DNA from 4 places in the Enterobacter sp. RHBSTW-00994 genome. Region 3 is predicted to be linked to each of the others. Evidence: predicted binding sites of a transcription regulator. Region 3 holds the regulator's gene; each other region holds the start of a gene.
The links. The regulator CRP, encoded in region 3, controls carbon source genes, mostly activating them, when cyclic AMP is high. The targets are predictions, from matches to a motif close to ATGTGANNNNNNTCACAT.
Positions count from the first base shown of each region.

Region 1: the regulator CRP is predicted to act here: its motif matches at 1,695-1,712, upstream of HV346_RS06870 (ABC-F family ATPase).
Region 2: the regulator CRP is predicted to act here: its motif matches at 1,794-1,811, upstream of HV346_RS16055 (YfcZ/YiiS family protein).
Region 4: the regulator CRP is predicted to act here: its motif matches at 2,112-2,129, upstream of bhsA (multiple stress resistance protein BhsA).

Region 1 is NZ_CP056199.1:1,453,609-1,456,787, reverse strand. It holds gene HV346_RS06870 (ABC-F family ATPase) at 80-1,675, opposite strand; gene ldtB (L,D-transpeptidase) at 1,897-2,817, shown strand; gene HV346_RS06860 (glycosyltransferase family A protein) at 3,063-3,179, shown strand, end outside.
Region 2 is NZ_CP056199.1:3,350,351-3,353,529, reverse strand. It holds partial or broken gene HV346_RS16065 (transposase domain-containing protein) at 1-78, opposite strand, end outside; gene fadL (long-chain fatty acid transporter FadL) at 198-1,544, opposite strand; gene HV346_RS16055 (YfcZ/YiiS family protein) at 1,917-2,201, shown strand; gene fadI (acetyl-CoA C-acyltransferase FadI) at 2,365-3,179, shown strand, end outside.
Region 3 is NZ_CP056199.1:4,409,047-4,412,225, reverse strand. It holds gene HV346_RS21140 (YccS/YhfK family putative transporter) at 1-875, opposite strand, end outside; gene crp (cAMP-activated global transcriptional regulator CRP) at 933-1,565, opposite strand; gene HV346_RS21130 (OsmC family protein) at 1,875-2,279, shown strand; gene HV346_RS21125 (phosphoribulokinase) at 2,347-3,179, opposite strand, start outside.
Region 4 is NZ_CP056199.1:1,816,029-1,819,207, reverse strand. It holds gene mfd (transcription-repair coupling factor) at 1-582, shown strand, start outside; gene HV346_RS08580 (L,D-transpeptidase family protein) at 739-1,704, shown strand; gene bhsA (multiple stress resistance protein BhsA) at 1,782-2,039, opposite strand; gene comR (TetR family copper-responsive transcriptional repressor ComR) at 2,285-2,920, shown strand; gene HV346_RS08565 (TonB-dependent receptor) at 3,125-3,179, shown strand, end outside.

The DNA.
Region 1 (3,179 bases), 1.9 Mb from region 3:
CCCCGGGCGCTTACATCAGTAAGTGACCGGGGTGAACAGGTGAAGCCAACGCATCTGCTGCGTAAAAGACAACGGGAAATTAGTTGTCGATGCCTTTGCTACGCAGATAATCTTCGTAGTTGCCGGTGAAGTCCACCACGCGTTCTGGCGTAATTTCAATCACACGGGTTGCCAGCGAGCTAACAAACTCACGGTCGTGGGACACGAAGACCAACGTCCCCTGGTACATTTCCAGCGCCATGTTCAGCGACTCGATCGATTCCATATCCAGGTGGTTGGTTGGTTCATCCATGACCAGAATATTCGGTTTTTCCATCATCAGCTTGCCAAACAGCATGCGGCCTTTTTCACCACCAGAAAGCACTTTGGCAGGCTTTTTAATATCGTCCTGGCTGAACAGAAGACGCCCCAGAATGCTACGAACAGCCTGCTCGTCATCCCCTTCCTGCTTCCACTGGCTCATCCAGTCGAATACGGTCAGATCATTTTCGAATTCAAATTCATGATCCTGTGCGTAGTAACCAATCTGCGCATTCTCAGACCACTTCACCGTCCCGTTGTCAGGCTGAAGTTCGCCAACCAGCGTTTTCAGCATGGTGGATTTACCCACGCCGTTCGCTCCCAGAATGGCAATCTTCTCACCCACTTCCAGCAACAGGTTGAAGTTTTTAAACAATGGGCCGTTATCGAACCCTTTAGCCAGGGCTTCCACTTCCAGCGCGTTACGGAACAGTTTCTTATCCTGCTCGAAGCGGATGAACGGGTTCTGACGGCTGGAGGCCTTCACTTCGTCAAGTTTGATCTTGTCAATCTGACGAGCACGTGAGGTCGCCTGACGGGATTTTGACGCATTCGCACTGAATCGGCTCACGAAGGATTGCAGATCAGCAATTTGCGCTTTCTTCTTGGCGTTATCAGCCAGCAGACGCTCACGCGCCTGAGTTGCCGCCGTCATGTACTCGTCGTAGTTGCCTGGGTAAACGCGCAGTTCGCCGTAATCCAGATCCGCCATGTGGGTACAGACCATGTTCAGGAAGTGACGGTCGTGCGAGATGATAATCATGGTGCTGTCACGCTCGTTCAGCGTCTGCTCCAGCCAGCGAATGGTATCGATGTCCAGGTTGTTCGTTGGTTCGTCGAGCAGCAGAATGTCCGGGTTAGAGAACAGCGCCTGCGCAAGCAACACACGCAGTTTCCAGCCTGGGGCCACTTCACTCATCAAACCATAATGTTGTTCAACAGGAATGCCCACGCCAAGCAGCAGTTCGCCCGCACGAGATTCAGCAGAGTAACCGTCCATTTCGCCATAAAGTACTTCGAGATCAGCCACTTTATAGCCGTCTTCTTCGCTCATTTCTGCCAGGGCGTAGATGCGGTCACGTTCTTGTTTCACTTCCCACAGCTCTCCGTGTCCCATGATCACGGTATCGAGTACGGTAAATTCTTCAAAGGCAAACTGATCCTGACGCAGCTTACCGATACGCTCATTCGGATCGAGCGACACGTTGCCCAGTGTAGGTTCGAGATCGCTACCCAGAATCTTCATAAAGGTAGATTTGCCGCTACCGTTGGCACCAATCAGGCCGTAACGGTTGCCGCCGCCAAACTTGACGGAAATGTTTTCAAACAGCGGCTTACTGCCAAACTGCATAGTGACGTTGCTGGTAACTAACACGGGAGATTCCTGCGAAAAAGTGTGATAAACACGGCATTATGCCACAATTCCGAAATGAGATCCCGTGTTGCAATTCGCCACTAAACTATAACAAAACCGAAAAAAGTGTGATTTCGTACACATCTGATTTCCCTGTTAGCGGGAATGCACATATAATGCGCTCCCATCAATGATTCAGACTTATCAACTAATCGCCTGAGTGGCCAGATACCTCGCACAACATGAACATGAAATTAACAACGCTTTTAGCGGCGGCGTTTGCCGTAGTAGGTTTTTGCAAAACCGCTTCTGCGGTGACGTATCCACTGCCGACAGACGGTAGCCGTCTGGTAGGTCAAAACCAGGTCGTCACCATTGAGGAAGGAAACACCCAGCCGCTGGAATATTACGCCGCTGAGTATCAGCTAGGCCTGTCCAACATGCTGGAAGCCAATCCAGGTGTAGACCCTTATCTGCCGAAAGCCGGTACGGTATTGAACATTCCTCAGCAGCTGATTCTGCCAGATACCGTTCATGAAGGTATCGTCATTAATAGCGCCGAAATGCGTCTTTACTACTACCCGAAAGGGACAAACACGGTCATCGTTCTGCCAATTGGTATCGGCCAGTTGGGTAAAGATACCCCGATGAACTGGACCACCAAAGTTGAGCGTAAAAAAGCGGGTCCAACCTGGACGCCAACCGCCAAAATGCACGCAGAATACATTGCAGCAGGCGAACCATTGCCAGCCGTTGTTCCTGCCGGCCCGGATAACCCTATGGGTCTGTATGCTCTCTACATTGGCCGCTTGTACGCGATCCACGGAACCAACGCCAACTTCGGTATTGGTCTGCGTGTGAGCCATGGTTGTGTGCGTCTGCGTAACGACGACATCAAATTCCTGTTTGAAAACGTTCCAGTTGGCACGCGCGTTCAGTTCATCAACGAACCAGTAAAAGCAACGTCAGAGCCAGATGGTAGCCGTTATATTGAAGTTCATAACCCGCTCTCCACTAGCGAAGATCAGATTAACAATAACGAAACCGTACCTGTGACTCTGACTAAAGCGGTACAAGCCGTCACAGCTCAGCAGGACGTTGAAAGCACGATTGTTGATCAGGCTATTCAAAACCGCTCTGGTATGCCAGTACGCTTAAACTAATCCGTTCTGCTTATTAAAGCGTTCCTAAAAAACCCCGAATCATCGGGGTTTTTATTTTTTTGTGTTCCGTATTTATATCTCCCAGAAAAATGTATTAAAGATGCTATATGTCTCATTACGGCCATTTTATGTTAGCCAGATGGGGTTACATCTATTCTTCCCAGTGATATCATCCAGCCACTTATAGCCCGGTGTTTTCTGCGTTATTTGTAATTGCATAATTTTTCTGGAGCACGTTTCTTACGATGATCAGTATTAATTTAACAACTACAAAATCGCGTCTTTATCTCTGTTCGCAAACCGTATGGTCACTTGCGAACCAGAGTAAAACGGTGGATCAGATTGTTGTTTGGGTATCCAGA
Region 2 (3,179 bases), 1.1 Mb from region 3:
ATATTCGCCCAGAGAAGTCATAGGGTTACGAAGAGAATCGTAACGGGATACCAGATCAAGAGCCTGTCCAGTGTGCATAAAAAAATCCGGAAACGGGTGAGCATTTCCGGATTCTTACACAGCCACTGGATCGGTCAACCGATCCTTAACTGATCGGCATTAGAGCAATATGCTCACCTTTTTTGATCCCTGAGTGGTTAGAACGCGTAGTTGAAGTTCGTACCAAACAGCCAGGCTTTACCTTCAGAATGGAAGGTGTAAGCCGCTGGGCCTTCACCTTCGGTGAAGTTAACGTTTTGACCATGCATATAAGATGCGCCCACATCGACAGACGCGTCTTCATTAAACGCATAGGTCAAACCTGCGCTCAGCCACAGACGGTCCTGATCCGGGATGGAAATGGAACGTTTGTCTGCAGGAACAGGGCTGTCATCAAAGGCAATCCCGGTACGGAAGGTCCAGTTTTTATCGTAGTAGTAGGTTGTACCCAATGCGATACGATAAGCGTCTTTGAAGCTTTCATCTTTATAGAACAGTGTCTGACCATTGTCGCCAGTGGCTTTCAGCTCCTGGAACTGACTCCAGCTGGTGTAGGTCAGGCTGTAGTGGATAGCCCACTGCGGTGCAACGCGGTTATAACCGGACAGTTCCCACATCTCAGGCAGATGCAGTGACAGAGAACCATTTTCGGTTCTGCCGCCGGTCCCTTCCGGAAGTCCACTCAGACCCATATTTCCGAGGATCGTGCTCAGTCTCGGATTGATGGAACTCTTATAATCGCCGTCAAAGTCGATTTTCACTTCTGAACGATAGGTCAGGCCCCAGCGGTTGTTTTTATCCAGTTCATACAAGATACCGGCGTTCCAGCCAAATCCCCATTCGTCACCCTTCAGGTGAGCAATTTGGTCATCAGCAGAACTGATTCCATCCAGATAGGATGGAGGAACGCGCCCAGAAAGTTGGTTTGCCAGTACAGGGCCGAGTGAACCTGCATAGCGCTCAATTTTTGCTTTCGCGTAAACGGCATCGAAGCCTAAACCGAAGCTCCAGTTGCTATCAAGACGATAAGCACCGCTCAGGTTAAGGTTAACGGTTTGCAGATCGGTTTTGCCGCCATAAATACCGGCTGCATAGTTTTCGCCAAATTCTGTTGCCAGGCCATAATTGGAGGTGACAGATGCACCCCAACCGAACTGATCGTTGATTGGCATAACAAAGTGCATGTTAGGAACCCATGCGCTTGGCGCAATGTTGTCCTGGTTAGCACTTTGTCCTGTTAAATTGGATTTGCCGTTAACATTGACATCCGGGTCGATATAAACCGCACCGGCAGAGAAGGTTGGACGATCAAACATGGTGATAAGCGCAGGGTTACGGCTTGCGTTACCAGCATCATCTGCGATTGCACCTTCCCCGGAATACGCACGGCCAAGGCCAGAGGAAGAAAATTCGTTTAACTGGAAGCCCGCGGACCAGGCGGACGTTGAGACGATTGCCACTGCGACTGCCAGCGCAGTCTTTTTGAACAGGGTTTTCTGGCTCATGACCATAACCTCATTGAGTTATTTTTATTCAATAATTGTTACATACCGTAACAGGAGCGCGAAGTGTAGGGTCTGCGGTAACACTTAGAAATCAGACCAGTGGCGAGAGTATAGGTCGGACCAGATGGGATGTTGCAAGTTTGTTTATTAAGTTTTTCAAATATGTTTCACGAAACGAGATCTGGCTGGCAAAAATGTGACCATCTCGACTCATTCAAAAGGGTGGTTTTTGTTTTAGATCATTTTTTAGTGTGATATTGGTCACTTATCTCATTTTGCGTCATTAACGGCTGGAGAGAGCCACCGCTGGGGCGTAAAATATCAGCATCGTGTTTATCTCGCGCCCTGCGCGAATACAGAGGAAATTGAGCTATGAGTAAATGCAGTGCTGATGAAACCCCGGTTTGCTGCTGTATGGATGTTGGTACTATCATGGACAACACCGATTGCACCGCGTCTTACAGCCGTGTCTTCACCAATCGTGCCGAGGCTGATGAAACCCTGGCGGCGCTGAGCAAACGTGCTCGCGACGTTGAGTCTGAGCCTTGTGAAATCAAATCCTCGTTCACCGAAGTTGAAGGTGGTGTGCGTCTGGATATTGACTTTGTCTTCGCCTGTGAAGCGGAAACACTGATCTTCCAGCTCGGCCTGCGTTAATCCTTTCTTCCTGATACCCCTGCCTTGCAGGGGTATTTTCTTTTTATTCTCTGTGTTTTAGCTCCCACTTTTTCATCTCTCTGATTGGCTGAATGTAAAAAAATGGTTAAGACTGTTATCAGGTCAGACCACTTTGCATTTATGTTATTTACAGGGGCGTGTTATGAGTCAGGCATTACCGCTTATCACCCGACAAGGCGATCGCATTGCCATTGTCAGTGGATTGCGTACTCCGTTTGCGCGTCAGGCGACCGCATTTCACGGAATTCCAGCCGTCGATCTGGGGAAAATGGTGGTGGGGGAGATGCTGGCTCGCAGCGAAATATCTCCTGATGTTATTGAACAACTGGTTTTCGGCCAGGTTGTCCAGATGCCTGAAGCACCCAACATTGCCCGCGAGATTGTTCTGGGAACCGGGATGAATGTGCATACTGATGCGTATAGCGTTAGCCGCGCATGTGCCACCAGTTTTCAGGCCGTCGCCAATGTGGCTGAAAGTCTGATGGTGGGCACAATCCGGGCTGGCATTGCGGGTGGTGCAGACTCTTCTTCTGTGCTGCCGATTGGCGTGAGTAAAAAACTGGCACGTATGCTGGTGGATGTTAACAAGGCCCGAACGACAGGGCAGAAACTCAAGCTTTTCTCACGCCTGCGTCTGCGCGATTTAATGCCTGTACCGCCTGCTGTTGCCGAGTATTCGACCGGTCTGCGCATGGGGGATACGGCTGAGCAAATGGCGAAAACGTACGGAATAACGCGTGAGCAGCAGGATGCACTGGCCCATCGTTCTCACCAAAATGCCGCACAGGCCTGGTCACAAGGCAAACTGACTGATGAAGTGATGACTGCTTATATTCCGCCTTATCGTGAACCACTTACTGAAGATAATAACATCCGTGGCACGTCGACCCTGGCGGATTATGCAAAGTTACGTCCTGCATTTGATCGCACACATGGCACGGTGACGGCGGCAAACAG
Region 3 (3,179 bases):
AAACGCGTGGGATAGCGGTGATAGAGGATATCGTCAGCCAGCACGCGCAGACGCGCCGCGACCGTTTGCGCATTCCAGCGGATCACCGCTTCAGCGTGGCTGCGCTCGACCAGCTTTTGCACCTCGTGAGGGTAGTGCAAACTGACGGAGATGTGTTCTTGCAGATCCAGCCCTACCTGAAACGTGCGCAGTAACCGCTTGTAGTCATGGTTTTTATTGGCTGCAAGCATATGCAACTGTTGGTAGCACTGGCTTATCAGATCGACCACCTTTTGCTGGCGAGCCAGCAGTGGCGGCAACGACTTTTCCGGGTCGGTGTGCTGAGTCAGCAAGGTGTACTTGGCTTCACAGTAATCAGCAAGCTGTACATAGAGCAGGCTCAGGGATTCACGCAGTGGCTGTTCGCGCCATAGCCAGAACCAAAACCAGTTAAATACGCCGTACCACAGCGTGCCCAGGGCGTAGATAAGCAGGGGTTCCCACACCGGCATATTGCCTGCGAGGCTGAGGGTAAAAATGGCCGCAATAAGCGATGCAGGCAGTAACCGGGCATGCAGTGAGCTGATTTCAGCCGTGACGCCAAGCGTCATCGCAAGTACTGTCAGAATCAGCGGCAGCGGGATCTCACGGGCGAGTAGCAGTTGCACCGCAAGGCTACAACCGGCAAACAGGCAGCCGCCAATAATCAGGCGTTTGAAAAAGCGTTTGTGGGGCGTATCCAGACCCGCAATGTTGCAGCAGGCAGGGACGAGAGAGAAAAGCAGACCTTGTTGCAGATGTCCGAGGAGCAATCCCACAGCCACAGGAAGACACAGCACCAGCGTTTGCCGCAGTGCATAGTTAACTTCCGGGTGATAAATCAGCCTTCGCCACATGGGGGATAGAGACAAAAACGGCGTGACACCTTGCGATGGCACGCCGTTTTACCGGAATTAACGGGTTCCGTAAACCACGATGGTTTTACCGTGTGCGGAGATCAGGTTCTGGTCTTCCAGCATTTTCAGGATACGGCCAACCGTTTCACGAGAACAGCCGACAATCTGACCAATTTCCTGGCGGGTGATTTTAATTTGCATACCGTCCGGGTGGGTCATTGCATCAGGTTGTTTCGCCAGGTTCAGCAGCGTCTGTGCAATACGGCCTGTTACGTCCAGGAAGGCGAGGTTACCCACTTTCTCAGACGTGACCTGCAGACGGCGAGCCATCTGCGAAGAAAGACGCATCAGGATGTCAGGGTTAACCTGGATCAACTGACGGAATTTCTTGTAGGAGATTTCAGCCACTTCACATGCGGTTTTTGCACGAACCCAGGCACTGCGTTCCTGGCCTTCTTCAAACAGGCCCAGCTCGCCGATGAAATCGCCCTGGTTCAGATAAGAAAGGATCATCTCTTTCCCTTCTTCATCTTTGATCAGCACTGCCACCGAGCCTTTGACGATGTAATACAACGTTTCCGCTTTTTCACCCTGGTGAATCAGCGTGCTCTTCGATGGGTACTTATGAATGTGGCAATGAGACAAGAACCATTCGAGAGTCGGGTCTGTTTGCGGTTTGCCAAGCACCATGCGCTGTTATCCTCTGTTATAAGCTGTCACCAGAGTCATAAGATGCATCCGGACTCTGGGGTTGCAATCGAATTCTTACCCATACCTGGGAAGTCGGCTGTCGTAATATTCGCAGCCAGTAAAGTTTGATGTCCTCTGCATACATGTGTAACGTCAATGCATTACTGTAGCATCCCGAGTGTTTTAGCATAGCTTTTGCCGCGTGTCTCCTGGTGTCTCGCTTCAGCATGATGCAGGTCGCCTTCCGTTGCGAGAATTGTAACGCACGCGTAATCTGTCACCAAAAATGCAACGTTGGAGTTAATGAATATGCAAGCGCGTGTGAAATGGGTTGAAGGTTTAACATTCCTGGGCGAATCCGCTTCTGGACACCAGATTTTGATGGATGGTAACTCCGGCGATAAAGCACCAAGTCCGATGGAGATGGTGCTGATGGCGGCGGGTGGATGCAGCGCAATTGACGTGGTATCTATTCTGCAAAAAGGTCGTCATGACGTGACAGATTGCGAAGTTAAGCTGACATCAGAGCGTCGTGAAGAAGCGCCGCGCCTGTTTACGCACATCAATCTGCATTTTATTGTCACCGGTAAAGATCTGAAGGATGCGGCAGTATCACGCGCGGTTGATCTTTCTGCTGAGAAATACTGCTCTGTGGCGTTAATGCTGGAAAAAGCGGTAAATATCACGCATTCCTACGAAGTGATTGAAGCCTGATGTGTGTTGGGCATCATGCACGTTGATGCCCTCATCCGGACCCTCTCCCTGCGGAGAGGGGAAATGTTCATGCGATCTTCTTCCCTTCCATCAGTCGCTCGACCAGCGGCGTCATGATCAACTCCATCGCCAGCCCCATTTTCCCGCCCGGAACCACCAATGTATTCATGTGGGAAATAAACGAGCCCTGCAACATTGCAAGCAGCCAGGGGTAATCAATACCTTCCAGATTTCGGAAGTGAATCACTACAAAACTCTCATCCAGAGAAGGAATACTTTTGGCCGCAAAAGGGTTGGAGGTATCGACCGTCGGGACGCGCTGGAAGTTGATGTGCGTACGCGAGAACTGCGGCGTCAGGAAGTTGATGTAATCCTCCATCGAACGCACGACCGAATCCATCACGGCTTCACGGGAATGACCGCGTTCGCTGGTATCGCGTGTGAGCTTTTGGATCCACTCCAGGTTGACGATAGGAACCACGCCGACCAGCAAATCCACATGTCGCGCCACGTTGTGATGTGGTGTGACCACACCGCCGTGCAAGCCTTCATAAAAGAGCACGTCGGTTGGTTCAGGAAGCGGTTGCCATGGCGTGAACGTGCCGGGAACCTGATTCCAGGGGACGGCTTCATCATAGGTATGCAGATACTTACGGGATTGCCCTTTACCTGTTTGCCCGTACGCATGAAATGTCTGCTCAAGCAGGCCGAAGTCGTTAGCATCAGGCCCAAAGTAGCTGATATGTTTACCGAGATCGCGAGCCTTGCGAATGGCCATATCCATTTCAGGGCGAGTATAGCGATGGAAACTGTCCCCTTCGACTTCGGCTGCCCGTAAGTTCAGTTGCGCGAAAATCTTGCGAAAGGCGAGGCTGGTGGTGGTTGTTCCTGCCCCACTCG
Region 4 (3,179 bases), 2.3 Mb from region 3:
GGTGAATTGCTGGGCGAAGATCAAAGCGGCTCAATGGAAACCATCGGCTTCTCGCTCTATATGGAGCTTCTGGAAAATGCCGTTGATGCCCTTAAAGACGGACGTGAACCGTCGCTGGAAGATCTGACCAGCCAGCAGACCGAAGTCGAGTTGCGGATGCCTTCCCTGCTTCCGGATGATTTCATTCCGGATGTCAACACGCGTCTTTCGTTCTACAAACGGATCGCCAGCGCGAAAAACGAAAGCGAGCTGGAGGAGATCAAAGTGGAGTTAATTGACCGCTTTGGTCTGCTGCCAGATGCCGCCCGAAACCTGCTGGATATCGCCCGTCTTCGCCAGCAGGCACAAAAACTGGGGATCCGTAAACTCGAAGGGAATGAAAAAGGCGGTGTGATTGAGTTTGCCGAGAAAAACCACGTCAATCCAATGTGGTTGATTGGCCTGCTCCAGAAACAACCTCAACATTTCCGGCTGGACGGACCAACCCGTCTGAAGTTCACCCAGGAACTGGCAGAGCGCAAAACCCGCATGGAATGGGTTCGCCACTTTATGCGTCAACTGGAAGAGAACGCCATCGCTTAACCGGCTCAGCCTATGCCCCCGGTAACACAGTGATACCGGGGGTTACAATTTACAAACTCTTTGCAATCCACCTGGATTTCCCGACACTCCCATTCGCCATAATTATCATTACCCCCTTAGATAACAATAACCTCATTATTTATATGGATTATGGTGATGATGACACCTTCACGTTTTACTCGCTGGATAACCTTGTTTGCGCTGGCCGCTACGGTGGCGATTGCGCTTCCTGCACGCGCTAACACCTGGCCACTTCCCCCGTCGGGGAGTCGGGTGGTGGGCGAAAACCGTTTTCACGTCGTTGAAAACAATGGTGGTTCACTCGAAGCGATTGCAAAAAAATATAACGTCGGATTCCTGGCGTTACTGCAGGCAAACCCGGGCGTTGATCCCTATGTTCCCCGCGCAGGAAGCGTGCTGACCATTCCGCTGCAAACGTTGCTTCCTGATGCGCCACGCGAAGGCATTGTGATCAACCTTGCTGAACTGCGCCTTTATTATTATCCGCCGGGCAAGAATGAAGTCACCGTCTACCCAATAGGTATTGGCCAGTTGGGTGGCGATACGCTGACGCCAACAATGATCACAACGGTCTCGGATAAACGGGCTAATCCAACATGGACACCAACAGCGAACATCCGCGCCCGTTACAAAGCGCAGGGTATTGACCTACCGGCGGTTGTTCCCGCAGGCCCGGATAACCCAATGGGGCATCATGCTATTCGCCTCGCCGCCTTCGGAGGCGTGTACCTGCTGCACGGCACGAATGCCGATTTTGGTATCGGTATGCGCGTAAGTTCTGGCTGTATTCGCCTGCGTGATGACGATATCAAAACGCTCTACAGCGTGATCACACCAGGGACAAAAGTGAATATTGTGAATACGCCGATCAAGGTGTCTGAAGAACCTGATGGCACGCGGTTGGTCGAGATCCACCAACCATTGTCGAAAAACATCGGTGACGATCCGCAAACCCTGCCGATTACCCTGAATGACGCGATGTACCGCTTTAAAAACAGCGCCGGTACAGAAGGTGACGTGATGGAGCGAGCAATGGAAGCGCGTTCTGGTATGCCAGTGGATGTGACCCGGCATCATGATATTGCTCAGCAATCCCTGTAAGGCACGACGATAAAAAAAGGCCCCGCGCAAGCAGGGCCTTTTTTATTGCAGTGGCATAAATGAGGGTTTAGCCGTGCTTATTTGTAGATCACAGCAGTACCGTGCAGGGTGTTAGGACCTGTCACAGACGTAATGCGGAAAGATTTTGCGCCCATAGCTTCTGCTTTTTGTGCCAGTTGATCTTCCAGCGAGCTGAGATTAGTCCCTGCGTTGGCAGAAATTGTTCCTACTTTGTGTTGGTCTGCAGGAGTGGATTGCACTTCAACAGCAGCAAAGCTTGCAAAAGAGAGTGAGCTAAGCACAGCAGCAGCGATCAGGGTTTTTACGTTTTTCATGATTTTTACCTTTAGGCAGATGATTTTGAAGGTCGTAAGTTATTTACTTAACGATCGATAGATAAATAATAAGTGTGATCCACGTCACGCGTCAATATCTTTTTATAACGACCGTTAAATTAATTTTAATTCCGTTAATTTTCATACCCATATGATTAATTTATTTTTAAGCAATCAGCGCTGGTCGTGGCTCAGGAATATTTTTATAATGGTCGTTCAACAAACCAACAGAGGACCAACGGCAAATGACAACCGATATGACGAGTTGCGCAAAAAAAAGCCGTGGCCGACCAAAAGTGTTCGACAGGGAAGCGGCGCTCGATAAGGCCATGACACTCTTCTGGCAACATGGGTACGAAGCGACATCACTTTCCGATCTGGTGGAAGCCACTGGCGCGAAAGCTCCCACGTTGTACGCAGAGTTCACAAATAAAGAAGGGCTGTTCAGGGCTGTTCTGGACCGCTATATCTCGCGCTTTGCCGCAAAACACGAAGCCCAGCTCTTCTGTGAAGAGAAAACCGTTGAGCAGGCCCTGCGTGACTATTTCACCGCCGTCGCCACCTGCTTTACCAGCAAAGAGACACCGGCCGGATGTTTTATGATCAACACGTCGGCCACCCTTGCGGCATCATCCAGAGACATCGCCAATACGGTGAAATCGCGCCATGCCATGCAAGAAGAGACGCTGAGTTCGTTTCTGACCCAGCGTCAACAGCGCGGTGAAATACCTGCGCACTGTCATCCTCAGGAGCTGGCGCAGTACCTGAGCTGCATCTTACAGGGCATGTCAATCAGTGCCCGTGAAGGAGCTAGCCTGGAAAAACTGCAAAACATCACGCATACCACACTTCGACTGTGGCCAGAATTGCTTAAAGCATGATAATCAGGGCGGTTCGCCGCCCTTCCCCCTTTTCTTCCTCGCCATTGTTAAGTCTCTTCCCTCTCTAACCCCCTCATTTCTCTGGGTTGATAATGAGATTCTTTATCGGCAGTATTCGCATTTGCGTTTTTACATCTATTTCACACTGCACCACGTGGTGTTTTGACCTGCCCATAAAAAAGAGCGAATGCTCAACAAGGAATGATGATGAAAAAGAAGATCCTCTGGGTGCTCAATCCTGTATTGCTGGCAATCGCCA